3 regions of the Streptomyces sp. NBC_01707 genome follow, and region 3 is predicted to be linked to each of the others. Evidence: riboswitches for the same ligand, from Rfam matches in the RefSeq annotation. Region 3 holds a riboswitch; each other region holds the start of a gene.
What was found. Region 3 has a riboswitch for thiamine pyrophosphate ahead of thiO (glycine oxidase ThiO). Riboswitches for the same ligand answer to the same signal wherever they lie in the genome.
Positions count from the first base shown of each region.

Region 1: linked by a shared signal. The riboswitch ahead of OG963_RS09120 (cytosine permease) and the one ahead of thiO (glycine oxidase ThiO) in region 3 are both predicted to bind thiamine pyrophosphate.
Region 2: linked by a shared signal. The riboswitch ahead of thiC (phosphomethylpyrimidine synthase ThiC) and the one ahead of thiO (glycine oxidase ThiO) in region 3 are both predicted to bind thiamine pyrophosphate.

Region 1 is NZ_CP109190.1:1,984,682-1,994,665, reverse strand. Features, by position in the region: gene OG963_RS09135 (YceI family protein) at 1-621, opposite strand, end outside; gene thiE (thiamine phosphate synthase) at 731-1,615, opposite strand; gene thiM (hydroxyethylthiazole kinase) at 1,612-2,421, opposite strand; gene OG963_RS09120 (cytosine permease) at 2,479-3,885, opposite strand; TPP riboswitch at 3,877-3,971, opposite strand; gene OG963_RS09115 (hypothetical protein) at 4,092-5,030, opposite strand; gene OG963_RS09110 (GMC family oxidoreductase N-terminal domain-containing protein) at 5,043-6,638, opposite strand; gene OG963_RS09105 (DUF5987 family protein) at 6,635-7,138, opposite strand; gene OG963_RS09100 (hypothetical protein) at 7,351-7,950, opposite strand; gene OG963_RS09095 (DMT family transporter) at 8,463-9,275, opposite strand; gene OG963_RS09090 (LysR family transcriptional regulator) at 9,437-9,984, shown strand, end outside.
Region 2 is NZ_CP109190.1:5,241,776-5,251,759, reverse strand. Features, by position in the region: gene hisC (histidinol-phosphate transaminase) at 1-671, opposite strand, end outside; gene OG963_RS23600 (LacI family DNA-binding transcriptional regulator) at 1,039-2,151, shown strand; gene OG963_RS23595 (metallophosphoesterase) at 2,325-3,380, shown strand; gene OG963_RS23590 (membrane protein) at 3,563-4,387, shown strand; gene OG963_RS23585 (hypothetical protein) at 4,950-6,032, shown strand; gene thiC (phosphomethylpyrimidine synthase ThiC) at 6,043-7,851, opposite strand; TPP riboswitch at 7,844-7,977, opposite strand; gene OG963_RS23575 (YibE/F family protein) at 8,049-9,386, shown strand; gene OG963_RS23570 (SsgA family sporulation/cell division regulator) at 9,482-9,919, opposite strand.
Region 3 is NZ_CP109190.1:7,149,227-7,159,210, reverse strand. Features, by position in the region: gene OG963_RS32080 (NAD(P)/FAD-dependent oxidoreductase) at 1-1,502, shown strand, start outside; gene OG963_RS32075 (hypothetical protein) at 1,617-2,570, opposite strand; gene metF (methylenetetrahydrofolate reductase [NAD(P)H]) at 2,623-3,540, opposite strand; gene thiE (thiamine phosphate synthase) at 3,675-4,328, opposite strand; gene OG963_RS32060 (Rv2175c family DNA-binding protein) at 4,474-4,839, opposite strand; gene OG963_RS32055 (NAD(P)/FAD-dependent oxidoreductase) at 4,944-6,134, opposite strand; gene OG963_RS32050 (hypothetical protein) at 6,232-6,573, opposite strand; TPP riboswitch at 6,625-6,736, shown strand; gene thiO (glycine oxidase ThiO) at 6,734-7,969, shown strand; gene thiS (sulfur carrier protein ThiS) at 7,966-8,184, shown strand; gene OG963_RS32035 (thiazole synthase) at 8,187-8,981, shown strand; gene pknB (Stk1 family PASTA domain-containing Ser/Thr kinase) at 9,136-9,984, shown strand, end outside.

The DNA.
Region 1 (9,984 bases), 5.2 Mb from region 3:
GATCGCCGCGATGTCGAACTGGAGGCGGAGCCGCTCGCTGACCATTGCCCCGCCCTCCGCCAGCCGGGCGTTGTAGGTCAGGCCCCAGTCCGATCGGTTGATGGTGGTCGTGCCGTCGAAGCCGACCCGTTCGTAGCCGAACGGGTCGGTGACATGGCCGATGTAGGTGAGGTCCAGTTCCACGGGGTGGGTGATGCCCCTGATGGTGAGGTCGCCGGTCATGCGGTAGACGTCCTTGCCCGCGAGGTGAACGGCGGTACTGGTGAAGGTCATCCGCGGATACGTCGCGGCGTCCAGGAAGTCACGCCCGACCAGGTGGGCGTCACGCTGCTCCACCCCCGTGTCGACGCTCGAGGTGTGCAGCACGATGTCCGCGCGAGAGCGTGCCGGGTTCCGGCCGTCGAAGTAGAGGCGACTGTCGTACGAACCGAAGGATCCGCGCACCGTCGTCACCATCGCGTGCCGCACCGAGAAACCGATCCTGCTGTGGGCGGGGTCGATCATCCACTCTCCGGTGAGAGCTGCCAGGGCGGGATCCGGCATCACGGCAGCAGCGGGGGTTGTCGGAGCGGCGGGCGCCGCCGGGCGTCGGAGCGTGGTGCCGCGGCTGAAAAAGTTCATGGGACATGTTGTTACTCGGGGGTACCTCGCACGCGCAAGTCGCGGGTGGGAAACCCGCTCATGTATGAACAGACTTTCACAACTCGGAGCACAGCCCGGGTACGGTCAGTCACCGGAGGTCCTCCACGGGGACGCGCTGAAGGCCGTCACCCGGAACGTCGCGAGGGATGCGCCACGCGCCAGAGTGCTGTCCCGTGACAGCCGTGAGCATGCTCCTACCGTGGGCGCCCGGCATCGGCATCGCCTTCGGGGCGGGTGGACTTCCGGGTCGTCGCCGCAGTCGGATCCGCCGATCGTCAGCACGCGCGCGGCGCGGTCGTGCGAGGTTCTCCGGCCGGGCACGGGGCCATGCCCGGGCGTACGCGCGTGCCGACGCACGAGGGTCCACGGCGGCGCAGATGCCGGAGACGGCGGCGGCTCCCACCGCCCCGGCGTCTCGCAGGCGCGGCAGGTCGGCCGGGGTGATGCCGCCGATGGCCACGGCGGGCAGATCGCTGAGCCGGGCGAGGCGGGCGAAGCCGGCATGGCCGAGCGGGGCCGGGGCGTCCGCCTTGGTCCTGGTCGCGTGCAACGCGCCGATGCCGACGTGGTGGACGCGCGCCGGATCCTCGGCGGCGGCCCGCAGTTGCTCGGGGGTGGCTGCACTCAGGCCCAGAACCGCGTCCTCCCCGATCAGTTCGCGTACGGCCGCCGGCGGCAGATCCGACTGGCCGACGTGAACACCTGTCACGCGGGCGCCGGCGGCTCGGGCCGCCAGGAACACGTCCACCCGGTCGTTGACGATCAGCGTCACTCGTTCGGGAAGGACGGCGGCCACCTCCAGAACCGTGTGCAGGAACTCCCTCCCGGTGGCGTGCTTCTCCCGGATCTGCACGGCGGTCACGCCCCCGGCCACTGCCAGGGCGACGGTCTCGGCCACGCTCCGGCCGCGGGCCGCGCACTGGGCCGTGTCCGTCACCAGGTAGACCGACAGATCCACCGGTGCCGCGGTCACGAGAGGGCCGCCCGCTCGCCGAGGTCCGCTTCCTGCAGTGCGGCGAGCGCGTCCAGGAAGGCGACGGCGAAGCTGCCGGGCCCGGAGGACTCCTTCGCGGCCAGTTCGGCGGCGACCGTGTACGTGGTGACGGCGGCCACGACCGCGGCGAAGCGGTCCTCGTCGACCGCCGCGAAGGCGGCCATCACCGCACCCAGTGCGCAGCCGCCACCTGTCACCCGGGTCAACAGGGCGTCACCGTTGGCGATCCGGGCGCTGCGCACCCCGTCGGTGACGAAGTCGACAGGCCCGGAGACGGCGACCACACAGCCTGCTGCACGCGCCAGCTCGCGGGCCGAATCCTCGGCGGCCCCGACGCCGTCGGAGGAGTCCACGCCGCGGCCGCCGTCGCCCGCGCCCGCGAGCGCGATGATCTCGGACGCGTTGCCCCGGATCACAGTCGGTCGCAGCCGCAGGAGTTCTCGCGCCAGAGCGGTGCGCACCGGCAGCGCGCCGACCGCCACCGGGTCGAGGACCCACGGGGTGCCGGCCGAACCCGCCGCCCGCGCGGCCTCGACCATGGCGGAGCGCTGCTCCGCGTGCGGGGTACCGAGATTGATCAGGACCCCGGAGGCGACCCGGGCGAACGGGCCGGCCTCCTCCGGAATGTCGACCATGGCCGGCGAGGCGCCGAGCGCCAGCAGGACGTTGGCGGTGAAGCCCGTGACCACCGAGTTGGTCAGGCACTGGACCAGAGGGGAGTCCGCCCGCACGCGTGCGAGGGCCTGCGGGACGAAAGCGGTGTGATCGGTGGATGTAACGGGCATGGGATTTCGCTCCGTGGGGGAGGGGATGTCGTTCGGGGTCCGTCGGCCGGCGGCAGGTCAGTCCTGCGGGCGACGGCGTAGCCGCAGCGGCGCGTAGACGGTGAGAGCCACGAGGAACGCCACGTAGTACGAGAGGTCGGCGCTGTGCAGGGCGGCGGCCACCGGTCCCACGTACAGACTGGTGTCCATGAACGGCACCGCCGCGGCGAAGGCGACGGCGAACGCCAGCAACGGGGGCCACCCGGAGTTCGGCCGAGCGGTCTCGGCGGCGAGATCGATCGCCGCACCGTCCCGTGTCCGGGCCCGTGCGATCCAGTCGACGATGACGATCGCCACGAATCCGGGGATCCAGTAGCCGACGAACAGCAGCACGTTCTGGAAGCGGGCAGTGGTGTCGGCAGCGTGCATCCACAGCACCAGAGGGAAGCCGAGCGCGGCGGCGAGGGCGGCGGCCGCCGGGCGGGGAATGCGCACGCCGACGGTCTGCAGGGCCAAGGAACCGCTGTAGTCGTTCATGGCGTTGCTGCAGAGGGCGGCCAGCGCCACGGCGAGCAGTCCGAACGCGCCCAGCACCCCACCGCCCAGCAGCTTGTCCACCCCTGCGGCGGTCTGGTCGGTCAGTACGGACGCGCCCAGCAACCCGAGGGCCTGGACGGCCACGAAGGACACCACCAGGCCGAGCAGCGTGAACCAGAACATGCGCGGGCGCGAGGTGGTGCGTGGCAGATAGCGGCTGAAGTCGCTGGCGTACGGGGCCCAGGACAGGGCCAGACTCAGCGCGATGGTGCTGGTCAGGACGAACGCGCCGGCCCGGTCGGCGCCGTGGGCGGTGCCGGCTCCGACCGGATGGACACCGTCGAGCAGCCGCCAGGCGATCAGGGCGAACGCGCCGGCGAGTACGAAGGTCATGACGATCTGGAGCCGGTGGATGGCCTCGTAGCCCAGCACGCCGAGGGCGCCCTGGGCCAACATCATGGCCAGCACGCCGAGCCAGAACGGCCAGCCGCAGAGCCGCGCGAGCGCGTCCCCGCCGAACAGCCCGATCAGCGCGTCCCAGGCGACCGAGGACAGCCACTGCAGGATGCCGGGCACCGTCACGGCCCGGCCGAAGGCGAGCCGGGCCAGCGGCAGCTGTCCGGCACCGGTCTGGCTCCCCCAGGTCCCCAGGTAGGCGGTGGGCACCGCGCCGAGCACCGTGCCCAGCACGACGGCGGCGAGCGCGGTGGCGAAGTCCAGGCCGAGGGCGATGCCGACGGTGCCGGTGAATACACCGGTCATGGTCAGATTGGGAGCGAACCACACGCTGAACAGGCGCCCGGGACCGCCGTAGCGATTGCTCTCGGGGACCGGCTCGATGCCGTGCGTCTCGACCCGGAGGTCGCCGGCCGCCACCGGCATCCGTCCGTCGAAGACGGTCTGCCGGCCGTCGGCGGGCAGCCCGCCGGAAACATGCGTCAAAGGCATGAAAGACATCCCTCCGCCAGTGCGAACTGGTTCAGGTTCGACGGGTGTGATCTCAGCCCTCGGGTAGGGCACCCCGTGTCCGGTACGACGGTCAGACTAACCCGGTCCCTGCGAACACCTGTACCGAGGTCTGCGTGGCAGACGACTCGGTGGGTTCCTCCGGGGCGTGGATACGCGGTCCGCGTCACGAGGGCGGCGCACCGTTCTCACGGCCGGGTCCCCACCTCCGCGTGACCGGTGCGATCCAGATGCCAGCGGTGTTCCACCTCGAAGCGGCGCAGCCCGGTGCGGCGTTCGACGACCACGTCGACGGTCGCACGTTCGGTGTTGGTGCATGTGGCGGTCGCTCCGTCGGGGTCGGTGTAGGAGAGCGAGACACAGTCGACCGGGTCCTGGGTCACATCGATCCGTACCCTGCGCCGCGCGCCGCCGCCTGCGACCGACCAGTCCGGCAGCCCGATCCGTGCGCGCAGCAGTGGCGCGGTCAGCAACGGGTCGCGCGGCCAGTCGGTGCCACCGATCCGCAGCTGAAGCATGGGCAGCGGTGGCAGCCACCGCATCGTGGGACGGCGGGCGACGGCGGCCACCACTTCCAGTACGTCCCCGCCACCGAGGCCCGCATGGAGCCACGCCCATCGCTGGGCATTGCCGTGACCGGCGATCCGGGCGACGCCTCCCACGGCGTCGGAGAGGGTGAACCGTCTTTCCCCGAAGACGAGTTCCCCCTCGAAAACGGCGTCGGGGGCAGGCACGATCTGGGCGGCGGGGAGCAGTTCACGCTGCCAGGACCAGCGCGGAAAGGTGTAGAGGGGCTCTCCGCCCCCGGTGACCGTCAGACGCCAGGTGATCGCGCCCGCGGTGCCCTCCAGCAGGCTGGGCGTTGCCCGCACCCCCGGCACCTCGAAGTACGCCTCGCCCTGGGGCGGCGGAGCGTCCCGGCCCCCGAACCGCTCGGTGACCGGCGGTCCGTCCGGCGGGAAGACGGATATCCAGCCGTGTGCCCGGACCGGGCCGTCGTGCTGGGGTGCCACCACTTCGTGGTGGATCCACACGCCGGTCCCGGTACGCGGATCGGTCAACGTCGCGTACCAGACTTCGAGCCGCCCTGGACGACCGGTCATCCGCGGCGGGTAGAGCGAGTTCACGAGGGATTCCTTTCACCGGGGCACCGGGGCCCCGTACCGTGCGCGCACGCCTTCCTCGGCGGTGCTCTCCACGATGCCGGGACACGCCCGTTCGGCCAGCGCCGCGATCGTCAGTGAGGGGTTCACGCAGAGCGAGGTCGGTACCGCCGAACCGTCGGTGACGAACAGACCCGGGTGGCCTCGTAGTTCGCCGCGTTCGTCGAGCGCCGAGGTGGCGGGGTCGTCACCCATCCGGCAGGAGGCGAGAGGGTGTGCGCTCACGGACCCGGCGGCGTTCTCGCTCCAGGGCCGCACCCGCGCAAGACCGTCGCGTTCCAGCACCGCGCGGGCCTCGGCGTCCGCGGCGGCCCAGCCGCGCAGGGTGTTCGCCGTCGGCCGGTACGAGAGCGTGGACAGGCAGAGCGATGTGGCCACGCGCGTCGAGCTACCGGTGGGTGGCGGCGGGCCGAAGACGCCCTCGTTGTCGTCCTCGGTCATGGCGAGCACGGAGAGCCACGACGGCCAGCGTGCCCGCAGCTCCTTCTTGCGGACGCCGAACCAGCTCGTCGCCGGGGCGTCAGTGGCCTGGGCCAGCAGGTCGGTGATGCCGGGGAAGTAGATCTGCTGAAGGGAGAAACGGGTGAACTCCGCCGTTGCCGGGTCGAGCCGGTCGTACGACATGGAACCAATGGGCTTCCCGATGGGGAAGCCCTGGTACGGGATGCCCGGTGCGCGCTCGAGACCGAGCAGGTCGCGCACCTTGCCTTCGTCGACGTCGGCGATGGACACGCGGTCGCCGTTGCCCGAGAAGTAGCGCCCGACGGCCTGCGGGACGCCGCCGAGCAGAGGAGCCGAGCGCTGCAGCAGCACGGGGGTGGCCAGAGCGCCCGCGGCCAGCACCACGGTCTTGGCCTCGATCGCCCCTGCACCGACCGGCAGCCGGTAGTCGCCGGCGTCGAGCCGCGTGTACGAGACGCGGTAGCGGTAACCGGGTGTGGTGGCAGGCGCGATCGTCTGCACCTCGTGGAGTGGGCGGATCTCGGCGCCGTGCGCGGTCGCGGCGGGGAGGTAGTTCAGCAGCATGGAGCGCTTGGCGTCGAAGTGGCAGCCGTTCAGCATCCAGTTGCAGTTGGTGCAGCGGGCCAGGTCGACGGCGACGGGCACAGGGTTGCAGGTGCGGCCCGCACGATCGCACGCTGCCGCGAACAGGCCGCCGGGGTAGGGCACTTGGTCCCAGCTCTGCTCGGCCACGGGCAGGGCCTCCTCGACCCGGTCGTACCACGGGTCGAGTGCCGCACGCGTCAGGGTCGAAGGCCACAGGCGGTGGCCCAGACTGCCGCGGCGGTCGAAGACGAAGCCAGGGGCCCGCAGCGAAGCGGCGAAGTAGACCACGCTGGACCCGCCGACGCAGTTGCCGGCGACGACGGTGATGCCGTCGCCCTGCACGAGGTCGACGATCCGGGTGTAGCCGCCCAGACGCAGGTCATGGGTGAAGTCGGGGGCGGTGAGGTGCGGTCCGCGTTCCAGGATCACCACCTCGGCGCCGCCCGCGGCCAGATGGTAGGCGGGGATGGCGCCCCCGAAGCCGCTGCCGATGACCAGCACGTCGGTGCGTTCGGTGACGCTCATGCGGGGTGCCCTCCGACGGTGGTGAGCGGATGTTCGGAGGCGAGCCTTCTGCCGTACGAGTAGTCGGGGAAGCGCCACAGTCCGTCGGCGCCGGGCGCCGGGAAGCCGATCCAGACCAGGCCCGGGTGGCGTTGCCGGATGGCTACGGCGGTGTGCAGGTGGGCCGCGGTGTCGAAGGCCGCGGCGGCGAAGAGTGCGAGCAGCACGTACAGCTGCCGGTCCGGGGCGCCGGGTGTGAGCAGCTCTCCGGCGAGCGCGGTGCGATCGGTGAACCGCAGCGCTACGAACGGAGGTTGAGTGGGCGGCAGGACCCGGCCGTGGGTGGCCGCGTAGGCGAGGGCGCGGGTGTTCACCAGCAGCGCCAGCTCGGGCAGCAGCACACCGATGCCGAGATCGGGAAGGTTGAGCAGCTCGACGGCCCCCGCCTGTACGGCGCCGGGACCGGGGGCCGCCCCGGCGACCGCCATGTCACCGCCGTACCTCTTCTCGCCCGGGACCATGGTGTCCGCAAACGCCTCCAGCGTGGCGGTCGTCGGGTCGGGCAGCGCAAGGGAAGCGGGCTGCGGCCCGGCCTGGGCCACCGGGACCGAATCAGGCACAGGGCGAGCGGAAGGCGTGGCCTCGGCGGTCAGCTCCCCTGCTCGCAGGGCGGCGACGGCGGCGGTCAGCCCGACGAGCAGCCGCCGCCGAGTGGGACGTGCGGGTGGTTCGCTCAACACAGTCCGCTCACCGGCAGCCGCACCGCCAGACCCGCCGCGTCGCGTATGAGCGCGTCGGCGAGCCGGGCGTCGTACGGCCGGATCACCTCCGCGGCGTCCTCGGCCCGCGCTGGCTGCCCGGCGACGGTGATGTTGCGTACCCTCGCCGCGGCGCTGCCCTCCGCCTTGTCGAACCAGTAGCTGCCGTCCCAGCCGACCAGTTCGGTTCCGCCTGCCGTGGCCTGCACGCTCCAATGGTCCAACTGCCAGTAACGGCACGCCGGTACGGCGAGCGCGAAGCGCGCGGGCTCGGCCAGCAGAAAGCGTGCCGCGCCGCCGTTGGCCACGGTGATGTCCCGCTTGGCGTACTCCACGCACAGCGGGTCGGCGCCGAACAGGGAGAGCGGCGGCGTCTCACCCTCGCCGTAGCGGTGGAAGGCGCACGTGGAGGCGTACGAGGGGTCGGTGTAACCGCCGACGCCTGGTTCCGCAGCCGCGGCGGAAGCGGCGGGGAGCAGGGCGGCGGCTGCCGCCAGCACCGCGCCGAGGACGGTGAGGCGGACGCCTGTCGACAGGGAGCCGAGGGTGTTCGTCGTGTGGCGGAGTACGGACACAGCAGGACCTTCTTCACGTCCCAGCCCTGATGGGCGGCGGTTACCGGCGGTCACATGCAGTCAGCATCCTGATCGCTGCACGCTGTCGGCGCAAGGGATGGGACGGAGGTGATTCCCGGTCGGTGGAGAGGCAGGACGTCGGCACAGGACCCGGATCCGCGAAGCGTGCGTGCCACCGGGACAACGGCGCCGGAGCAGATGCGTACGTCGCCGCGCGAGGCCTCCATCAAGCGATCACCGCACCATGGAGGCCGACGGTGGGAGTCCGTTCTCCGCGCCACGCACGGGTGCGCCGAGCCCCTCGGCGGGCGCCGGTGACGGCTACTCGACGGCCACCGGTCCGTCACCGGTGCGGTGGAGCGGACCCGCTTCGGCCCGGACCGGGGAAAGACCACCGTCAAGGGCAGCCGGATGGCCGACGTCCGATGCCCGGCGGGCCGATGAGCAGGGCGAGACGGCCGGGGACCGGACGTGCGGCCGTTTTCCTGCACCCGGATGTGCGAGGCGTTCCGTCAGGTGCGACGTATGAGGATGCTGATCGCGTTGGCGCAGACGACGGTTGCCATGCCGGCCCACTCGATCCAGCCCAGGTTCTGCCCCAGGACGATCCATCCGACCACGGCCGCCAGGACGGGGTTGACGCTCATGAACAGACCGAAGGTCTGCGCAGGCACGTGTCGCAGGGTGAACAGGTCTGCGAGGTACGGCACGGCTGAGGACAGGACACCGGCGGCGACAGCGCAGGCGGCGGCCCCCACGGTCGGCGGATGCTGTACGACGATGACGAGTCCGACCGGCAGGAACCCCAGGGCGGAGAGGCCTGCGGCGGCCGCCGATCCCTCCGCTCCGGCGATGCGGCGGCCGACGGTGCGGTTGAGCAGGATGTAGGACGCCCAGCAGACGGCGGCCAGCAGCCCCAGACCCATCCCGACGTAGTCGGCGGAAGGTTGCGGACGCATCAGGGTGACGACGCCCGCTGCGGCGATCACCGCACAGATCGCGTCCACGCGGCGGCGTGAGGAGGCCAGGGCGATGCCGAGCGGTCCGAGGAACTCCAGGGTCACCGCCAGCCCGAGACCGATGCGGTCGATGGCGCTGTACAACGACAGGTTCATCGATCCGAACACCAGCGCCAGCAGCAGGACCGGCCACCACTGACGCCAGGTGAAGGACCGCGGACGGGGCCGGCCGACGGCCAGCAGGACGATCGCGGCGACGTACTGGCGTGCCGCGACGACACCGACAGGTCCGAGGACGGGGAAGGCCAATGAACCGATCGCGGCGCCGGTCTGGTTGGAGAGCCCGCTGCCGAACATGGCGGCCATACCGGCCAGGCGCTTTCCGTCAGGCCCCGGGGAAGGGGGCGCCGCGGCAGTGTGGTGCGCGGGTGCTGCTGAGCCTGCGGGAGCTGCTTGCATGCCCCGATCGTGCGACCACACGCCTCTTGCACAAAATGCATGGGTCGATCCATCTATACGCTTGAGTCATGGATGTGGAGCTGCGGCAGTTGCGCTGTCTCGTCGCGATCGTCGACGAGGGCAGTTTCACCGATGCCGCCCTTGCGCTCGGTGTCTCCCAGGCGGCCGTGTCCCGCACGCTGGCCTCGCTCGAACGCGCCCTGGGAGTAAGGCTCCTGCGGCGCACCTCCCGCGAGGTGACTCCGACCGCGACCGGGCTGCGCGTGGTGGCGCAGGCCCGACGCGTGCTCGGCGAGGTGGCGGATCTCGTCCGGGAGGCCACGTCGGGCCACGCCCGGGTGCGGATCGGATACGCCTGGTCGGCCCTCGGTCGCCACACGCTTGCCTTCCAGCGACGCTGGAGCGGTGCGCACCCCGAGACCGACCTGCAGCTCGTCCGCGTCAACTCCGGTACCGCCGGGCTGGCGGAGGGCGCCTGTGATCTCGCCGTGGTGCGCAGGGCGCTGGACGACCGCCGCTTCGACTCCGCCATCGTGGGACTGGAGCGGCGTCTGTGCGCCATGGCCGCCGACGACCCCTTGGCCAGGCGCCGCTCGGTCAGGCTCTCCGACATCGG
Region 2 (9,984 bases), 1.9 Mb from region 3:
GCCTTGGAGAACGTCCGCAACACCGCCACATTGGGCCGGTCCCGGTAGATCTCTATGCCGTCCGGCACCTCGAGATCGCGGATGAACTCCTTGTACGCCTCGTCGAGCACCACCAGCACATCGCCCGGCACCCGGTCCAGGAACCGCTCCAGCTCGGCCCTGCGTACCACCGTCCCGGTCGGGTTGTTCGGGTTGCAGACGAAGATCATCCGAGTGCGGTCCGTGATCGCGTCCGCCATCGCGTCGAGGTCGTGCACCTCGCCGTCGGTCAGCGGCACCTTCACCGAGGTCGCGCCGCTGACCTGGGTGATGATCGGGTACGCCTCGAAGGAACGCCAGGCGTAGATGACCTCGTCGCCCGGGCCCGACGTGGCCTGGAGCAGCTGCTGCGCCACCCCGACGGAGCCGGTTCCGGTGGCGAGATGCGACACGGGCACGCCGAACCGGTCGGCCAGCTCGTTCATCAGACCGGTGCAGGCCATGTCCGGGTAGCGGTTGAAGTTCGCGGCCGCGGCCAGGGCGGACTCCATCACGCCGGGCAGCGGCGGATACGGGTTCTCGTTGGAGGACAGCTTGAACGCGAGCGGCCCGTCGGCCGCCGCCGGCCTGCCCGGCACATAGGCGGGGACGCCGTCCAGTTCGGCACGCAGCTTGGGGCTCGTCTCGCTCACCGCAGGTCCTCCTCGACCGTCGTACACATCAATACTGCTCACCTTATGAGGATTGGGCGCCGGTGCGAATGGGCGAGCGGAGGAATCGTCCGGTGGGCCGGGAATGGGGGAGCGTCCCTCATCCCGGCGTGCGCCGGTGGCTCACTCCGTGGCGCGCATCCCCCGAAGAGGTGAGTTGAGACCTCTTCGAAACATGGACCACTTAGCAGGCCCATCCTCATCGACACATCACACCCTACGATCGATCCCATCAACGCCCTTGCTTTGCAAGGCATTTGACACCAAACGATCATGCAAAAACGTGCCTGTCGATGCGTGAATATGCGACCGGCCCAACCGCCCGCCCGAGCCCTACTATCGGCTCGCCATGACAGCAGCAGGGAAGCACCAGGTGAGCCGGACGGAGACCCCCCGGCGCGGCGGCCGGCAGGGACGAGCGGGAATCCGGGATGTGGCCGCCGCCGCCGGGGTCTCCATCACGACCGTCTCCGACGCGCTCAACGGCAAGGGACGGCTCCCGGACGCCACCCGCAGCCATGTCCGCGAGGTCGCCGAGCGCCTGGGCTACCGCCCGTCCGCCGCGGCCCGAACCCTCCGTACCGGCAAGTCCGGCCTCATCGGCCTGACCGTGACGACGTACGGGGATGAACCTTTCACCTTCACCGAATTCGCCTACTTCGCCGAGATGGCCAGAGCGGCCACCTCCGCCGCGCTCGCCCGCGGCTACGCCCTCGTCATCCTCCCCGCCACCTCACGCCACGACGTCTGGTCGAACGTCGCCCTCGACGGCACCGTCGTCATCGACCCCTCCGACCAGGACCCGGTCGTCACCGAACTCGTCCGCCAGGGGCTGCCCGTCGTCTCGGACGGCCGCCCCGCCGGGAGCCTGCCGGTCACCGCGTGGGTGGACAACGACCACCGGGCCGCGGTGCTCGACCTCCTCGACCATCTCGCCGCCGCCGGGGCCCGTCGGATCGGCCTGCTCACCGGCACCACCACCGACACGTACACCCGTCTCTCCACCACCGCGTACCTCCACTGGTGCGAGCGCGTGGGCCAGGATCCGGTGTACGAGTCCTATCCCGCCCACGACCCGTGCGCGGGGGCGGTGGCCGCCGACCGGCTCCTCGCCCGCCCGGACCGGCCCGACGCCGTATACGGGCTCTTCGACCCCAACGGCACCGATCTGCTGGCGGCCGCGCGCCGGTACGGGTTGCGCGTCCCCGAGGATCTGCTGCTGGTCTGCTGCAGCGAGTCCACCGTGTACGCGACGACCGAGCCCCCCATCACCACGCTCTCACTCAAGCCGCGCCAAATCGGCACAGCGGTCGTCCAGCTCCTCATCGATGCGATCGAAGGTGTCGACCAGGACGGTCCGGTGGAGCGGGTGATACCGACCGAACTCATCGTCCGGACGTCCTCGCAACGCCGTCCGCCCCGTACCACGGTCAGCGCGCCTCGATCCCCGTCCAGGGACTGATCAGGCCAATTAGGACCAATCGACCGGTGAACCTGTCGTGCGCCCGGATTCACCACCCCTGGTGCATCACACTGCACGATCCGCATTCCTATGATGGGCGCACGACACCGCGGACCACCCCGACCAGCTGGGCCCGTCAGGTGTACGGCGGCGCGACGGTGGTGGAGGGGTCGATGACACAGGGGGCCGGTCAGGAACCCGTGGAGCGGACGGCGACGTTGCGTGACTTCCGTGTGCCGCCCTATGCGCAGACTCCGGCGCCGCCCGCGGCGCCGCATCCCGGCAGCGTCGTTCCGGGCGACGAGCCGGAGGGGTACACGCCCACCGCGCGCGATCTTCCCGTGATCAACCGCGGTGACACCCTCCAGGTGCAGGCCGTCCCGGATCCGCGGCCCGCCACGGACCAGGGTCTCGGACCGCTCTACGTGGTCGGCGACGTCCACGGGTACCTGGACGAGCTCCGCGACGCCCTCATGGCACAGGGCCTCATCGACGCCGAGGGCGCCTGGGCCGCGGGCAACGCCCGGCTCTGGTTCCTCGGCGACTTCACCGACCGCGGTCCGGACGGCATCGGCGTCATCGACCTGGTCATGCGTCTGTCCGCCGAGGCCGCGGCCGCGGGCGGCTACTGCAAGGCCCTGATGGGCAACCACGAACTGCTCCTCATCGGCGCCAAGCGGTTCGCCGACACGCCGGTCAACTCCGGCGCGGGCACCGCCACCTTCCAGGCCGCCTGGCTGCTCAACGGCGGCCAGAAGACCGACATGGAGCGGCTCCAGGACGTCCATCTCCAGTGGATGTCCCGTCTCGACGCGGTCGTCGAGGAGGACGGGCACCTTCTGATGCACTCCGACACGACGGCGTACCTCGACTACGGTTCCACCATCGAAGACGTCAACGAGACCGTGCACGCCATTCTCACGCGTAACGACGCCGACGAGTGCTGGGACCTGTTCCGTAAGCTCACCAGGCGGTTCGCCTTCCGCGACGAGGGGGGCTCGCAGGCCGTCCAGGAGCTGATGGGTGCGTACGGCGGACAGCGCATCGTCCATGGTCACAGCCCCATTCCGTATCTGCTCGGCGAGGTCGGCTCGGAGGACGGCGAAGACAGCGCCGGCCCCGTGGTGGACGGCCCGCACGTGTACGCAGACGGGCTCGCCATCGCCATGGACGGCGGCGTGACCATGGCCGGAAAGCTGCTGGTCGTCCGACTGCCGTTGCATGACTGACGGTCTTCGGGGAAGACGCATCCACGACCTGACCACGCCGACCACTGGGCCTATTTACGGAAACCCCCTGTCACCCCGTGCCGTGGGCGCTCTACCATCGGCCTATCAGTAGCAGGCTCTCCTCCGTTTCCGCCCAACTGCCCGGTCCAAGCGGGTACTCAGGCCCAACGGAGCATCGGGGGATGCACATGAACAGCGCTCCGCACCTGCTGGCCGAGGACCGACCCGAGTACGAGCGGATCCTCGGCGATGCGCTACGCCACGCTCACGAACGACCGGACCTGGCCGGAGTCGGCGAACGGCTCAACACGGAGCAGCTGCGCACCATGGCACTGAACGCCACGGCTCTGATCACCGCGGCGGCGGCCACCGAGTACGACCACTACGTGAAGGTCCGCGAAGAGCTGCGCGGACCGGCCGCCGACTCGGCCCAAGGCTCGGGCCTCGGATCCGAAGCGGACGATCCGGACCGGCCGGGCGCGGGCATAGGGGCGGTCGTCACCGTCCTGGCCCCGATGCTCGCGGGAACCGCCGCGCTGATCTTCCTGCTGGTCGGCTACATCCTGAAGATGCTCAGCAAGCCGCCGTCGTTCGCCGACACCATGGTCACCGCCGGCTGGTTCTTCGCGGCGGTCATGGCGGCAGCGATACTGGCCGCTGCCATCGGACTGCTCACCACGGCGCTGCGCAACGGCTCGACGTCGCTGCCGGCCGAGGACACCGAGGACGAACTGCCGGAGGACGTGGCGCGCGCCAGAGAGGCCTGGCGCCATGCGCTGCTGGAGCGGGGCATCCTGCCGTTCCTACGGGATGCGCTCGCCGATCCGACAGCCGGCCCCGCCTCACGTACACCGCACCGTTCGGCCAATCGCATCCCGAAGATCGGCTACTCCAGGCCGGACTTCTCGGGCCCGGAAGAGGGCCCGGCGGCGGGACCCCGCCCGTCGTTCACCAGCCCCGACTTCACCAGCCCGGACTTCGGAGGCCCGGAGCACGAGCTGGACTGACCGGCCGCTCCGGCCACCGAGGGGTGTCCGGAGGTCGAAGGGCCGGACGCCCCTGGTCCGCTCCCGTGAGCGACGGCGTCGTCAGGGTGGGGGCGCCAGGAGAGCCACCCCCAACTGCTCACACGGAATGCCTCGGTATCAGTCCGCTATCGGCAGATGGACGCGGTTGCCTGCAGCCGCGAACTCCTTGGCCTTCTCCGCCATGCCGGCCTCATCTCCGACTGCGAACCGCCGTGCTCACGCCGGACGTCCTGGGAATCTTCATCGAGCAGAAGGGCGGCATGCACCGGCCCCGAGCTGCGCGCGAGGTCGCAGCTCAGCACGCGGGGGCCTCTCCGGTCTCGAGCGCCTCCTCCGGTGGGGGCCGTACGAGCGTGGCGGCGTCGAGCGCGCAAAGTGACCCGTCTCGTGGTCCTGCGGCTCGGCCGGACTCCCGCTGAGCGCCGGAAGCGACAGCAACCGCACCGCGGGCCCTCCACCCGCCGCCTCCGCCCCCGGTGTGACGTCCTACGATGCGTCAGTCCTCCGGCGGATCCGGATCATCGTGCGGCAAGGGAAGTCCATGCGCCTGTCCAGATACGTCAAGAAGGCCGCCATGGGCGCGGCGGCGATACCCCTCCTCGCCGGGTGCGCGGGGGAACAGGGTACGGGCGGGGCCGTGGAGCGAGCCGCGGAGAGGCCTGCCTCCTGGACGGACCTGCCGGTGCGGACGGGCGCACGGGACGTCGTCCACACGGACGCCGACCACCGGTCGTACAAGGTCAGGATCACGGTCAAGAGCCTGGTCCGGGGCTCGGAGGAGGACATGCGGGGGGCGCGGGCGGACGAAGAGCTGAAAGGCATGGTCCCCCACTACCTCAGCTTCGAAGTCACCAACACCGGTCGGAAGAGGATCCCCGCTGCCTACATGGTGGACAGCAACTTCGCCCTGAACGGCACCGACTGGGCGCGCGGGGAGAAGGTCTACGTCAGCGGCGGCAGGCCAGGCGGGGTCGACCTGCCCTGCGCGGACACCGCGCCGAAGACGCTGGCACCCGGCGACTCGTACAACACCTGCGTGACCTACGCACTGCCCAAGGGCGTGGGCGTGCTGTCGCTGACGCACAACGCCGACGGCTACCTCGACGAGGGCGGCGCGGTCGCCACCTGGCGCGTCGAGGGCGGCCTCGAGGCGGCGTCCGCCGGGCTGGCGGAGCCGGGCGAAGTCGTCCGCGTCCGATGGGACGCCCGCGAGGACGGCGTACTCGAACTGCCCGCCACGCTGGTGTCCGTACGCCGGGGCAGCGCGACCGACCTCGCGGGCCTGGACCTCGGCCTCAACGGGAACGAGCGGCGCGGCATCCCGTACTACGTGTCGGTCACCTACACCAACCCCGGCCCGAAAGACCTCTACGCCGATCAGGCCAACCGCGTCCGCCTGCTCACCGAGGGCGGTCGGCAGATACAGGGAAAGACCCCCTTCGTCGTCGACACGAAAATCCCCGGCTGTCCTTCCGACTGGGTCGCGCGGACGATCCCGCCGGGCGACAGCGTGACGGAGTGCAGCATCCACCTGGTGACGGACGACGGCGACAAGCCGTTCGCGGTGGGTTTCGCGGAGGCGGGCCGGCCGGGGCTGGTGGCCTGGCGGGCCCCCCTCCGCTGAGGCGGCCGGGTCAGCCGGCCGACGTGCCGCCCGTCTCCGCGAGCGGCAGGTACACACGGTTGCCTGCCGCCGCGAACTCCTTCGACTTCTCCAGCATCCCTGCCTCGATCTCTTCAGCCGTCGAGCCGGTGTCACCGCCGAACTGCTCTGTGATGCTTCGACTGATCTTCATCGAGCAGAACTTGGGGCCGCACATCGAGCAGAAGTGCGCCGTTTTCGCCGGCTCGGCCGGCAGCGTCTCGTCGTGGAACTCCCGTGCCATGTCCGGGTCGAGAGCCAGGTTGAACTGGTCCTCCCACCGGAACTCGAAGCGCGCGTCCGACAGGGCGTCGTCCCAGTCCTGCGCACCCGGGTGTCCCTTGGCGAGGTCCGCCGCATGGGCCGCGATCTTGTAGGTGATCACCCCTGTCTTCACGTCGTCCCGGTTGGGCAGGCCCAGATGCTCCTTGGGCGTGACGTAGCAGAGCATCGCCGTCCCCCACCAGGCGATCATCGCGGCGCCGATGCCCGAGGTGATGTGGTCGTACGCCGGGGCCACATCGGTGGTCAGCGGGCCGAGCGTGTAGAACGGCGCCTCCTCGCAGATCTCCTGCTGGAGGTCGATGTTCTCCTTGATCTTGTGCATCGGGACATGGCCCGGGCCCTCGATCATCGTCTGGACGCCGAACCGCTTCGCGATCGTGTTGAGTTCACCGAGGGTGCGCAGTTCGGCGAACTGCGCCTCGTCGTTGGCATCGGCGATCGAGCCGGGGCGCAGCCCGTCGCCCAGCGAGTACGTCACGTCGTACGTCGCGAGGATCTCGCAGAGCTCCTCGAAGTTCTCGTACAGGAACGACTCCTTGTGGTGCGCCAGGCACCAGGCCGCCATGATCGAGCCGCCGCGGGAGACGATGCCGGTCTTGCGGCGCGCGGTGAGCGGGACGTACGGGAGGCGCACGCCGGCATGGACCGTCATGTAGTCGACGCCCTGTTCGGCCTGCTCGATGACGGTGTCCTTGTAGATCTCCCAGGTCAGTTCCTCCGCCCTGCCATCGACCTTCTCGAGGGCCTGGTAGAGCGGAACGGTGCCGATGGGCACCGGGGAGTTACGCAGAACCCACTCACGGGTGGTGTGGATGTTGCGGCCGGTGGAGAGATCCATGACCGTGTCGGCGCCCCACCGCGTCGCCCACGTCATCTTCTCGACCTCCTCCTCGATGGAGGAGGTGACCGCCGAGTTGCCGATGTTGGCGTTGACCTTCACCAGGAACCGCTTACCGATGATCATCGGCTCGATCTCCGGGTGGTTGACGTTGGCCGGCAGCACCGCGCGGCCCGCGGCGATCTCCTCGCGTACGACCTCGGGTTCGACGTTCTCCCGGATCGCCACGTACTCCATCTCCGGGGTGATCTCGCCCCGGCGGGCGTACGCGAGCTGGGTCACCGGCTGCCCGTCACGGCTGCGGCGTGGTTGCCGTGGGCGACCGGGGAAGACCGCGTCGAGGTTGCGCAGTCCACCGCGCGGCGAGGTGTGCTTGAGCCCGTCGTCCTCGGGGCGGACCGGGCGGCCCACGTACTCCTCGGTGTCGCCGCGGGCGACGATCCAGTTCTCCCGCAGCGGTGCGAGGCCGCGGCGGACGTCCGTGTCGGTGGTGGGATCGGTGTACGGCCCCGACGTGTCGTACAGCGTCACGGCGTTGCCGTTGGTGAGGTGCACCTGCCGGACCGGCACCCGGATGTCCGGGCGCGAGCCCTGGACGTATCCCTTGTGCCAGCCGATGGACTGCCCGGCCTCGTCGCTCTGGTTCGAGGCAGGCGTGCGTGTGTCCGATGTGGTCATGAGACCTACTCCCTACGCCGGCATTACCCGGTAACAGGTTCAGCGGTCGGCGCAGCCTGTCCCGTACGGATGTACGGATATCAGCGCCCTCTCAGCCCGGTGCTCCGAGCTCCCGCGTGTACAAAGGTGACATCAAGCTAGCGCCCTTCGAGGCGTACTGAACAGTGGGCCCCTTCGCTTCTTGCGATGATCCCCCGGTGACGTCCCCTCGAAATGACTCCGGATCGCAGGACCACCAGCATGGTCACTCGCACAGCCACGGGCCTGCCGCACCGGTCTCGAAACACCTGCGCAAGGTCATCGCGGCCGTTCTGATCCCGTTCACCACCGCCGTGGTGGTCGGTCTGGTGGTGCTCTGGCCGGGCGGCGCGCCCGCACACGAGCGCACCGGCGTCGGCTTCGACCGGCAGACCCAGCAGGCCACGGTGGCGAACGTGGAAAAGGTCGACTGCAAGGACGTGAACGCCGCGCAGGCCCCGGCCACCGGCAGCACCACCACGCCGTCGGGGAACGCCACTCCCGGCCGGCAGCCGGGGCTGTGCGAAAAGGCCACGATCCAGGTGACGACCGGCCACGACAAGGGAAGGACCTTCGTCGAGATCGTCCAGCCCGACGCGCCACGGCAGTTGCACGAGGGACAGGGCGTGATCGTCGCGTACGCCCCCGACGCGCCCCATGACCTTCAGTACTCCGTGACGGATGTGGACCGGAAGTTCCCGATGGCTGTGCTGGCCGGAATCTTCGCTCTCGCAGTGGTCGTGGTGGGCAGGCTGCGCGGGGTGATGGCGCTGATCGCGCTCGCCGTGTCGTTCGCCGTGCTGACCCTGTTCGTCCTCCCCGCGATCCTGCAGGGTTCGAATCCGCTGCTGGTCGCGGTCGTCGGGGCCAGCGCGATCATGCTGATCGCGCTCTACATGTGCCATGGGCCGACCGCCCGCACCTCGGTCGCGGTCATCGGCACGCTGATCTCGCTGCTGCTGATCGGGCTGCTCGGGTCGCTCTTCATCGGCTGGGCAAGCCTGACCGGCAACACCGACGACAGCACCGGCCTCATCCACGGCCTGTACCCCCACATCGACATGAGCGGCCTGCTGCTGGCCGGTGTCATCATCGGCTCGCTCGGCGTGCTGGACGATGTGACGGTCACCCAGACATCGGCGGTCTGGGAGCTGCACCAGGCGGACCCGACGATGGGCGCACGCAAGCTGTACCGGGCAGGTATCAGGATCGGTCGCGACCACATCGCCTCAGTGGTCAACACGCTGGTGCTCGCCTACGCCGGCGCCGCGCTTCCCCTGCTGCTGCTGTTCTCGATCGCGCAGAGCAGTGTGGGCACGGTGGCCAACAGCGAACTCGTGGCGGAGGAGATCGTACGAACGCTGGTCGGGTCGATCGGACTGGTCGCCTCGGTGCCGGTGACGACGGTGCTGGCGGCGCTGGTCGTCTCCGCGGACCGCACAGGGCTCGGCGCGGAAGCCGGAGCTTCGGCACCCGCACGGAACGGAAAGGGCCGACGTCGCAGGACGAGGCATTGACGCTCGATGCAGTGGCCGTCCGGGGCGCGGAGCACATATCACCCGTTCGGCAGACCCGTGTTCGACCGGTGCGCCGACCATCGGCGCAAACCTTCTCAGCCGGCGTTCTGTTCCTTGGCCAGGATCCGGCCCAGCGCCTCCTCGAGGTTTCCCTCGAAGTCACTCAGCGTGCACTCCTGGCCGAGGGGTACGAGCTTGTCCGTCCGGTCGAGAAACGCGACGAGTGGGGCTGTGCCGGCCCTGAAGAGAGCGCGGTCCGCGCCGACCTGAAGCCGGATGTGTACGTCGGACAGCCCCTCGGGCTCCGTGGGACTGATGTGCACATCACCGTCACCGCTGGGGCTGTTGAGGCCGTCCAACAGGAGCTCACGACCGAAAGCCCAGGTGACGGGGGCGTCACCGGGCAGATGGAAGGTCATCCGGATCGCATACGGATCGCATACCTCGTACCGGAGCTCCACCGGGATACGGAATGAGAGCTCCTCGGAGACGAGAAAACTCATCATGACCTCAGCTTGAACCGACTCGCGCATCGTTCAACCCCGCAGTAGATGAATCTGGCCAGGAATGATCCCCCATGGCCCTATTGACGCCATCG
Region 3 (9,984 bases):
TCGGCGCCGGGATGGGCGCAATGGCGGCGGCTGCCCGGCTGGCCGTGGCAGGACACCGGGTGACGGTGTACGAGCGGTCCGGGACGTACGGCGGCTCGGTCGGCCGGTATGCGCGGGACGGCTTCGCGTTCGACACGGGTCCCTCGCTGCTGCATCTGCCCGCCGTCTACCGCGATCTGTTCGTCAAGACCGGCAAGGAGCCGCTGGAGCGGTGCGTCACGATGACGCAGGTCGATCCGGCGAGCCGCCATCTCTTCGCCGACGGCACGGCGGTCTCCCTGCCGAACGCCTCGCGGGCCGGGGTGGTAGCCGCCCTGGACGGCGCGCTGGGGGCCGGTGCGGGCAGCAGCTGGGGCGAGTTCCTCGACCGGGCCCGGGATGCGTGGGACCGGTCCCGTCGGCCGCTGCTGGAGGAGCCGTTGCGCGCCGACTGGCAGGTGCTGGGCCGCGATCCGTATCCGGCGCTCCGGCAGCGCCGGATGCTGCGGGCCGCCCGGCAGGCGGACACGGTCGCGGAGGTCGGTGCCTGGGAACTGACGGACCCCCGGCTGACCGCGCTGCTCGAGGGATACGCGCTGTCGTACGGCCTCGACCCGGTGCGCGCACCGGCGAGCGCGGCCCTGCTCCCGTACATGGAGGAGACATTCGGCAGCTGGTACGTGGCCGGCGGGATCCGGGCGCTGGCGCAGGCGGTGTACGAGCGGTGCCTGGCGCGGAAGGTGGAGTTCGTGTTCGGTGCCGAGGTGGCCCGGGTGGTGGAGAAGGACGGCCGGGCGTCCGGGGTCGAGCTGGCGGACGGGACGGTCGCCGGGGCCGACCACGTGGTGCTCGGGGCCTGGCCGCGCCCGGGACTGGTGCCGGGGCAGGGGCTCTGGCAGGACGGCGATGTGACGGCTCAGCCGCGGCCGGCGGACGGGGCGACGGTGCCGGGCCGGTTCCAGGTCCTCCTGTCGCTGAGCGGAGCCCGGCCCACGGGGACGGTGCACCGGACCGTGGTGCACGGCGCGGACGGCGCGGCGGAACGGGAGGCGGTGTTCGGTGGCCGGCTCGCCGAGCGTCCCACGGTGACGGTGATCCGCCCGGACGATCCGTCGACGCGCCCCGACGACGCGCACGAGGCCGTGACGGTGACGGCGACGGTCGCCCCGCAGGGCGCGGTGGACTGGACGGACGCGGCGCTGCGCGAGCGGTACGCGGACACCTTGATCGAAGCGGCCGGCGCCGCCGTCCCCGGCATACGCGAGCGGCTGCTCCACGCCGAAGTGCGGACGCCCGCCCGCACGGCGGCCGACACCGGCGCCGAGGGCGGCTCGGTGCCCGCACCGGCGCTGGCCGGGGCCAGGGGCGCGTATCTGCATCCGGGGAACCGCACGCGGCTGCCGGGTCTCTACCTCGCGGGCGGCTGGTCCCACCCGGGCGGCGGGCTCGCGCACGCCGGTATGTCGGGGACGCTCGTCGCCGGACTCATCGTGGAGGGGGACGGCTTCCGCGGCTCCCAGTGAGGCGGCCGGTATCGAGAAGGCAGGATTACGGGCCGCGCCGGTGCCGCCTCGCCCCCGGTCTCTCCCCCCTGACCTCGAGGGCCTGGGAGGGCAGGACCGGGTTCCGGGCGTCCGTCAGTAGCGGTACTGCTGTTCGTCGTAGCCGCCGTCGTAGGCGTTCGGGTACGGGGCGGGCTGTGCGGGCTGCTGCTCCGGCGGGTACTGATCGCCCTCGCGCTGCTGCGGCACCCAGACGCCGCCCGGAGGGGTCTCGGAGGTGTACTGCTGGGCGTAGGGGTCTGCCGCGTACTGCTGCTGGTTGCCGTAGCTGTCGTAGCTCGCGTAGGTGCCTTGCGCGCCGTACTGCGAGGGGCCGCCGGTGGTGCCGATGTACGGGTCGGAGTAAGCGGCGTACTGCTGCTGGCCCGTGCCGTAGTCGTACTGCCCGGCGTAGGCGCCCTGCCCGGCGTAACCGTCCTGACCGGCGTACGCGTTCTGGTCGGCGTACCCGCCCTGCCCGCCGTAGCTCTCCTGGCCGGGCACGCCACTGTACGTGGAGTAGTCGGTGTACGGGTCGTACGCGCCGTACTGGGGCTGCCCCTGCGCCTGCTGGGACTCCTGCTGCGGGACGGGATCGGTGTAGATGCCGTACTGCCCGGTGTCGTCCGGCAGCGGTTCCGGCTCGTAGACGGCGGCCGCGGGTGCGGGTGCGGCGTTCTCCGCCTCGTCCCCGCCCGACCGGTCGTACTCCACTTCCAGGTCCGACACCTCGAGCGTGGGCTCCCGGCGGGCGTCCCGGCCACCGCCGCTACGTCGGCGACGGCTCTCACCCGGGCTGCCCCCTATGGCCCAGCCGGTCGAGAAGCCGCGCCGGAAGGAGAGCGTGACGTACGTCTGGCCGATGGCGAACGCGATCGCGCCGACGGCGATGACCGGCACGGACGGCATCAGCACGCCGACGACCACGCCGGCGAAGCCGGTGAAGGCGAGCAGCCGCCAGCGCAGCCGCGCCTTGTACTGCAGGAGCACCTCGCCGAGCAGCCACAGCGCCACGATGCCGAACGCGATGTAGAGGACCGTCCAGCCCATGCCCGCCCCCATTTCTACGGCCGCCCCCCGGGATCATGGCGGGTACGGCCGGTCACGACTGCTTGTGCAGTCCGAGATTCTCGTAGATTTCGAGCGTTGCCGTCGAGTTGTTGAGCGTAATGAAGTGCAGCCCGGGCACACCCTCGGAACGCAGCCTCGCGCAGAACTCCGTCGCGAACTCGATGCCAATGGAGCGTACAGCGGCTGCGTCGTCCTTGACGGCGAGGATGCGGTCTTTCAGCGACGAGGGCAGCGTCGCGTTGCTGAGCTGCGGGAACCGCTCCAACTGCTTGACACTGGTGAGCGGCATGACCTCGGGGATGACGGGCGTGTCGCAACCTGCAGCAACCACACGGTCACGCATCCGCAAATAGTCGTCCGGATTGAAGAACATCTGCGTGATCGCATAGTCGGCACCCGCGCGGCACTTGTCCACGAAATGCCGGATGTCGGTGTCCCAGTCGGTCGAGCGCGGATGCATCTCGGGAAATGCCGCCACCCCGACGCAGAAATCGCCGGATTCCTTGATGAGTCGGACGAGGTCGGCCGCGTACCGCACACCCTCCGGATGCTCGACCCACTCGCCCATCGGGTCACCCGGCGGGTCTCCGCGCACGGCGAGGATGTTCCTGATCCCGGCGTCGGCGTACTGCCCGATCATGTTGCGCAGCTCGGCGACGGAGTGGTTGACGGCCGTGAGGTGCGCGACCGGGGTGAGCGTGGAATCGGCAGCGATCTGCTGGGTGGCCCTGACCGTCCCGGCCCGGGTGGAACCACCGGCCCCGTACGTCACGGAGACGAAGTTCGGGCCCACCGCCTCGACCCGGCGCAACGCATTCCAGAGATTGCGTTCGCCCTTCTCGGTCTTGGGCGCCCAGAACTCGAACGAATACGAAGTCTTACCGGTCGCCAGCAGCTCACGCACGGTGCGTGCGTGATCCGTCCTGGTAGAGGGAGTGCCAAGGGCCATACTGCAGGTTAACCAGGGCGCGACGGTCCCCCAACCGGGCCAGCGGCAATTGCCCGAATTGACTGGTGGTTTGTCCACCCTTCGGACAGTCCTCCGCGTTCTCCGGATGATCTGTGATTTCCGTGACGCGCCTGTCAGCCTTCGGCGCGCGCCCTGATCCGCTTCGCCAGCTCCGCGGTGGCCGCCGCCGGGTCGTCGGCCTCGGTGATCGCCCGTACGACGACGACCCTGCGCGCTCCGGCGTCCAGCACCTCGTCGAGGTTGCCCGCGTCGATCCCGCCGATGGCGAACCAGGGGCGCGGCTGGGCGAGCGAGGCGGCGTACCGCACGAGGTCGAGGCCGGGGGCGTGCCGGCCGGGCTTGGTCGGGGTGGGCCAGCAGGGTCCGGTGCAGAAGTAGTCCACGCCGGGCTCGGCGACGGCGGCGTCGACCTCGGGCTCCGCGTGCGTGGAGCGGCCGATCACCACGTCCTCGCCGATGATGGCGCGGGCGGCGGGGACCGGCAGATCTCCCTGGCCGAGGTGGAGCACGTCGGACCCGATGGCGTGGGCGACGTCGGCCCGGTCGTTCACGGCGAGGAGCTTGCCGTGGCGCCGGCAGGCGTCCGCGAGGACCGCCAGGTGTTCGAGCTCCTCGGCCGCCTCCATGCCCTTGTCGCGCAGTTGGACGATGTCCACTCCGGAGGAGAGCACGGCGTCGAGGAAGGCGGGCAGGTCGCCCTGGCGCCTGCGGGCATCCGTGCACAGATAGAGCCGGGCGTCGGACAGCAGCTCGCGAGGCGTGGGCATGGCGAGGTTCCCCCTTGATACAGCTGTACGGAATTCAGCGGTGCGACACGGTCGGGCCGGTAGAGCGGTGCGGCGTGATGCGAGGGTACGGGCCCGGGCCGTTCGGAACGGACCGTGCCCGTACCCCCGCGTGCGGTCGTCCCGGTCAGACGGCGAGCGCCTGGGCGCGGCGCTTCACCTCCGTGCCGCGATTCTCGCTCAGCGCCTGCGCGGGGGTACCCGGCAGGGTCGGGTCGGGGGTGAAGAGCCACTCCAGCATCTCTTCGTCGGTGTAGCCGTCGTCCCTCAGGAGGGTCAGGGTGCCGGAGAGGCCCTTGACCACCTTGTTGCCGTCGATGAAGGCAGCAGGCACCTGGAGCGTCCGGTTCTCACCACGTCGTACGGCGATGAGCTGGCCCTCCTTGACCAGCTGCCGCACGCGCGTCACCTCGACATCGAGCATTTCGGCGATGTCGGGAAGGTGGAGCCAGGCGGGGACGAGAGCATCAATCTTTGCGTCAATCTCGGTCACGGGGACAAGCGTGCCATCCCGGACCGACAGTCGGTACCCGGACCCGACCGGACGGGGGGCGACCCAGTGCCCGCAAGGGCTCCGGAGCCCCTCCGGGCGTGCCGCTACGGGGCGTCGGCCCTGGCCGACTTCAGCGGTACGGCGGGGTCGGCCGCCCGCACCGGATCCAGCCGTGCCCCCGCCTCGATGAGTTTGCGCCCCTGGGCCAGGTCGCGCGGCCGGCCGACGGCCAGCACGGCGACCAGTGCGCCGTCCCGCAGCCAGCACACGGACCAGGCGGGATCGGCCGGGTCACCGCGCCAGAGCAGGGTGTCCGCACCCCCGTGATGGCCCGCGTACTGGACGAACCGGTCGAACTGCTCGGACCAGAAGTACGGCACGGGGTCGTATTCCAGGAGCTGCGACGCCCCGTCCGCACCGGCACCGATGATGTTGGCGGCGGCGGTCCGCGGCCCCTGGAGGGCGTTGTCCCAGTGGTGGACGAGGAGCCGCGTGCCGTACCGCGCGGAGGGGAAGGACGCGCAGTCCCCGACCGCGTACACATCGGGCAGCGAGGTGCGCAGCGCGGCGTCGGCGGTCACCGATCCGTCCGGACCGAGGGCGATGCCGGAGCCGGCCAGCCAGCCGGTGGCGGGCCGGGCGCCGATGCCGACGACCACCGCTCCGGCGGCAATCGTGCGGCCGTCCGCGAGGACCACGCTGCCGGGCTCGATCCGGGCCACCGGGGCGCCGGTGAGGAGTTCGGCACCGCTCTGCGCGTACCAGCGGGCCATCGGGGCGGCGACCTCGGCGGGCAGGACGCCCGCGAGCGGCCGGTCGGCGGCCTCGACGACGGTGACCTCGCAGCCCGCGGCGCGGGCTGCGGTGGCGAATTCGGCGCCGATCCAGCCTGCGCCGACGACCACGACGGTGTGCTGCTCGTCGAGGACCGGTCGCAACCGTGCGGCGTCGTCGAGGGTGCGCAGCAGATGGACGCCGGGCACCCCCTCGGAGCCGGGCAGCACCACCGGTTCGGCGCCGGAGGCGATGACCAGGACGTCGTACGGGACGGGGCCTGCCAGGGTGTCCAGTTCGTGCGCGTCGGCCCGTACGCCGGTCACGTCACGGCCCAACTGCAGCTCGATGTCCAGCTCTTCGAAGTCGATGTCGAAGGCGGAGCCTTCGGCGGTGCCGAGCAGCACCGCCTTGGACAGCGGGGGCCGGTCGTACGGCTGGTGGGGTTCGGCACCGATCAGGGCGACCGGGCCGGTGAAGCCCTGTTCCCGCAGGGCCACCGCGGTCTGCACGCCTGCCATGCCCGCACCGACGATGACGACGCGGCGCTCTGTCCGCCGGCCCGACTGCTCTGTCTGCTGCTCGCTCACCTGTCCACCTTAAGCATCTGACCAACCGTCAGGTTGTGAGTTCCTCGACCACGCTCGTCCCGCTGCCCTCCTGCGACTCCCATTCCCAGCGCTCCTCCAGTCGCACCCGGCCGTCCGTGAGGTCGACGACGGTGGAGGCGCAATGTCCGGAGGAGGTCGTTCCGTCCTGCTTCAACTGGATGTAGCGGAAGTCGAGTCGATCGCCGGTTCGGGTACCGACGAGATGGCCCCGGACCACGTCCCCGCCCGCGTAATCGGCCCAGATCACACCCTGCCGCTCGTGGTACGTGAAGCGGGTCCGGGTGCCGACCTGACCCGGCGCCTGGTCGGCGACCGGCGAGAGGACAAGTCCGTCGAGCGAACGGGCCACGGTGGCTGCTCCCTTACTGGGGCCGGGTGACGGGGTTTAGGGTGGCCAACGTAAGACACTCGCGGGAGCCCGGACGCACCGGGCTGAGAGGGAGGCTGGCGGCCTCCGACCGTACGAACCTGATCCGGGTCATGCCGGCGAAGGGAGGGGCTGGACGCCCATGCGATCCTCCGGGAGCACATCAGCAGACGGATCCGACGTATCCGGATCCGACGTCCTCGTCATCGGGGGCGGGATCATCGGTCTGGTGACCGCGTGGCGGGCGGCGCAGCGCGGACTGCGCACCGCGGTCGTCGACCCCGAGCCGGGCGGCGGTGCCGCCCGGGTCGCGGCCGGAATGCTCGCCGCCGTCACCGAACTCCACTACGGCGAGCAGATGCTGCTCGGTCTCAATGTCGCCTCCGCCGCGCGGTACCCGGCCTTCGCGGCCGAGCTGGAGGCGGCGAGCGGCCAGGACATCGCCTTCCGGGCCTGCGGCACCCTCGCGGTCGCCCTGGACTCCGACGACCGCGCCCATCTACGGGAACTGCACGCGCTCCAGCACCGTTCGGGGCTCCAGTCGGAGTGGCTCACCGGCCGCGAGTGCCGCCGCCTGGAGCCGATGCTGGCGCCGGGTGTGCGCGGCGGTCTGCGGGTCGACGGCGACCACCAGGTCGACCCCCGCCGGCTGGCCGCCGCCCTGCTGACGGCCTGTGAACGGGCCGGGGTGGTCTTCCACCGCGACCGGGCGGAACGCCTGGTGGTGGTACGGGACCGGGCCGCCGGAGCCGTACTGGCAGCCGGCACGGAACTCGCAGCCGACCAGATCGTGCTCGCCGCGGGCAGCCTCAGCGGGCGGCTCGCGGGGCTGCCGGCCGAGGTCGTGCCGCCCGTCCGGCCGGTGAAGGGGCAGGTGTTGCGACTGACCGTGCCCGCCGCGTACGCGCCGTTCCTCACCCGGACCGTACGGGCCGTGGTCCGCGGCAGCCATGTCTATCTCGTCCCGCGCGAGAACGGCGAGCTGGTCGTCGGCGCCACCAGCGAGGAGATGGGCTGGGACACCACGGTCACGGCGGGCGGGGTGTACGAGCTGCTGCGCGACGCCCATGAGCTGGTGCCCGGCATCACCGAACTGCCGCTCACCGAGACCCGGGCCGGCCTGCGCCCGGCCTCCCCCGACAACGCCCCGCTGCTGGGCCCCACCGCCCTGCCCGGCCTGCACCTCGCCACCGGCCACCACCGCAACGGGGTACTGCTCACCCCCGTCACCGGTGACGCCATGGCCGAGCTGCTGACCACCGGCGAACTGCCCACCGTGGCCCGCCCCTTCGCCCCCGGGCGGTTCGCGCCCGCCGCCGTACCGCCGCCCGCCGCACCCCCCGCGACCCCCTCCGCACGTCAGGAGCAGCCCGCATGACCGACTCCGTCGCGCTCTCCGTGTCCGTGAACGGTGATCCCCGCTCGATCGCCGCCGGCACCACCCTGGAAGCCCTTGTCGCCACCCTCACCGCGGCGTCCTCCGGCGTCGCGGCCGCCGTCAACGAGAGCGTCGTCCCGCGCAGCCGGTGGTCCACCGCGGCGCTCGCCGACGGCGACCGGATCGAGGTCCTCACCGCGGTCCAGGGAGGCTGACCATGTCCGACGATCTCTTCGTCCTCGGCGACACGACGTTCGGCTCCCGGCTGATCATGGGCACGGGCGGGGCGCCCAGCCTCGACGTGCTGGAACGCTCGCTGTCCGCGTCCGGCACCGAGCTGACCACCGTCGCGATGCGCCGCCTCGACCCGACCGTGCAGGGTTCGGTGCTCTCCGTGCTGGAACGGCTGTCGATCCGCGTCCTGCCGAACACGGCGGGCTGCTTCACCGCAGGCGAGGCCGTACTGACCGCGCGGCTGGCCCGCGAGGCGCTGGGCACCGACTGGATCAAGCTGGAGGTGGTGGCCGACGAGCGGACCCTGCTGCCCGACCCGATCGAGCTGCTGGACGCCGCGGAGACGCTGGTGGACGACGGTTTCACCGTCCTCCCGTACACGAATGACGACCCGGTGCTGGCCCGGAGGCTGGAGGACGTGGGATGTGCGGCGATCATGCCGCTCGGCTCCCCGATCGGCTCCGGCCTCGGCATCCGCAACCCGCACAACTTCCAGCTGATCGTCGAGCACGCCCGGGTCCCGGTGATTCTCGACGCCGGCGCCGGGACCGCGTCGGACGCGGCGCTCGCGATGGAGCTGGGGTGCGCGGCGGTGATGCTGGCGTCGGCGGTGACCCGGGCGCAGGAACCCGAGCTGATGGCGGCGGCGATGCGGCACGCGGTGGACGGCGGGCGGCTGGCGTACCGCGCGGGCCGGATCCCCAGGCGCCACTTCGCCGAGGCGTCGTCACCGATGGAGGGGCGGGCTGCGCTGGACCCGGAGCGGCCCGCGTTCTGAGGACCCTTACGCACGCGGGGCAACCGTACGCACGCAGGGCACATGGCACCGCAGGTGTGTGACGCGCATGTCCCTGTCACGGCTCGGCTGCAGTACGGCCCCGGGATCGCCCGGCCCGTCAGCCACCTCCTCGGCGGCTCGTAGACTCGCTCGTGTGGATACGACCCTCCAGGACCCTTCCCCGGCGTTCGGCCAGGGAGACCCCATCGTCGGGCAGGTGCTCGACGGCCGCTACCGCGTCGATGCCCGCATCGCCGTGGGCGGGATGGCCACGGTCTACCGGGCCATGGACACCCGGCTCGACCGGGTGCTCGCCCTCAAGGTGATGCACCCGGCCCTCGCGGCCGACGCCTCGTTCGTCGAGCGTTTCATCCGCGAGGCCAAGTCCGTGGCCCGGCTCGCGCACCCCAATGTGGTCGCCGTCTTCGACCAGGGTGCCCAGGGGGCGTACGTCTACCTGGCCATGGAGTACGTGGCGGGCTGCACGCTGCGCGACGTGCTGCGTGAGCGCGGCGCCCTGCAGCCGAGAGCCGCGCTGGACATCCTGGAGCCGGTCCTCGCGGCGCTCGGCGCCGCACACCGGGCAGGCTTCGTGCACCGCGACATGAAGCCGGAGAACGTCCTCATAGGGGACGACGGCCGGGTGAAGGTCGCGGACTTCGGTCTCGTACGGGCCGTGGGTGCCGACACCAACACCACCGGAACGGTCCTCGGTACCGTCTCCTATCTCGCCCCCGAGCAGATCGAGCACGGTACGGCGGACACCCGCACCGATGTGTACGCCTGCGGGGTCGTGCTGTACGAGATGCTGACGGGCGCCAAGCCACACACCGGCGAGTCCCCCGCCCAGGTCATCTACCGGCACCTCAACGAGGACGTGCCGACGCCGTCGGCCGTCGTGCCGGGGCTCGCGACCGAGCTGGACGAACTGGTCGCGAGCGCCACCGCCCGCAACCCGGAGGCCCGTCCGTTCGACGCCGTGGCCCTGCTCGCCGAGTCCCGC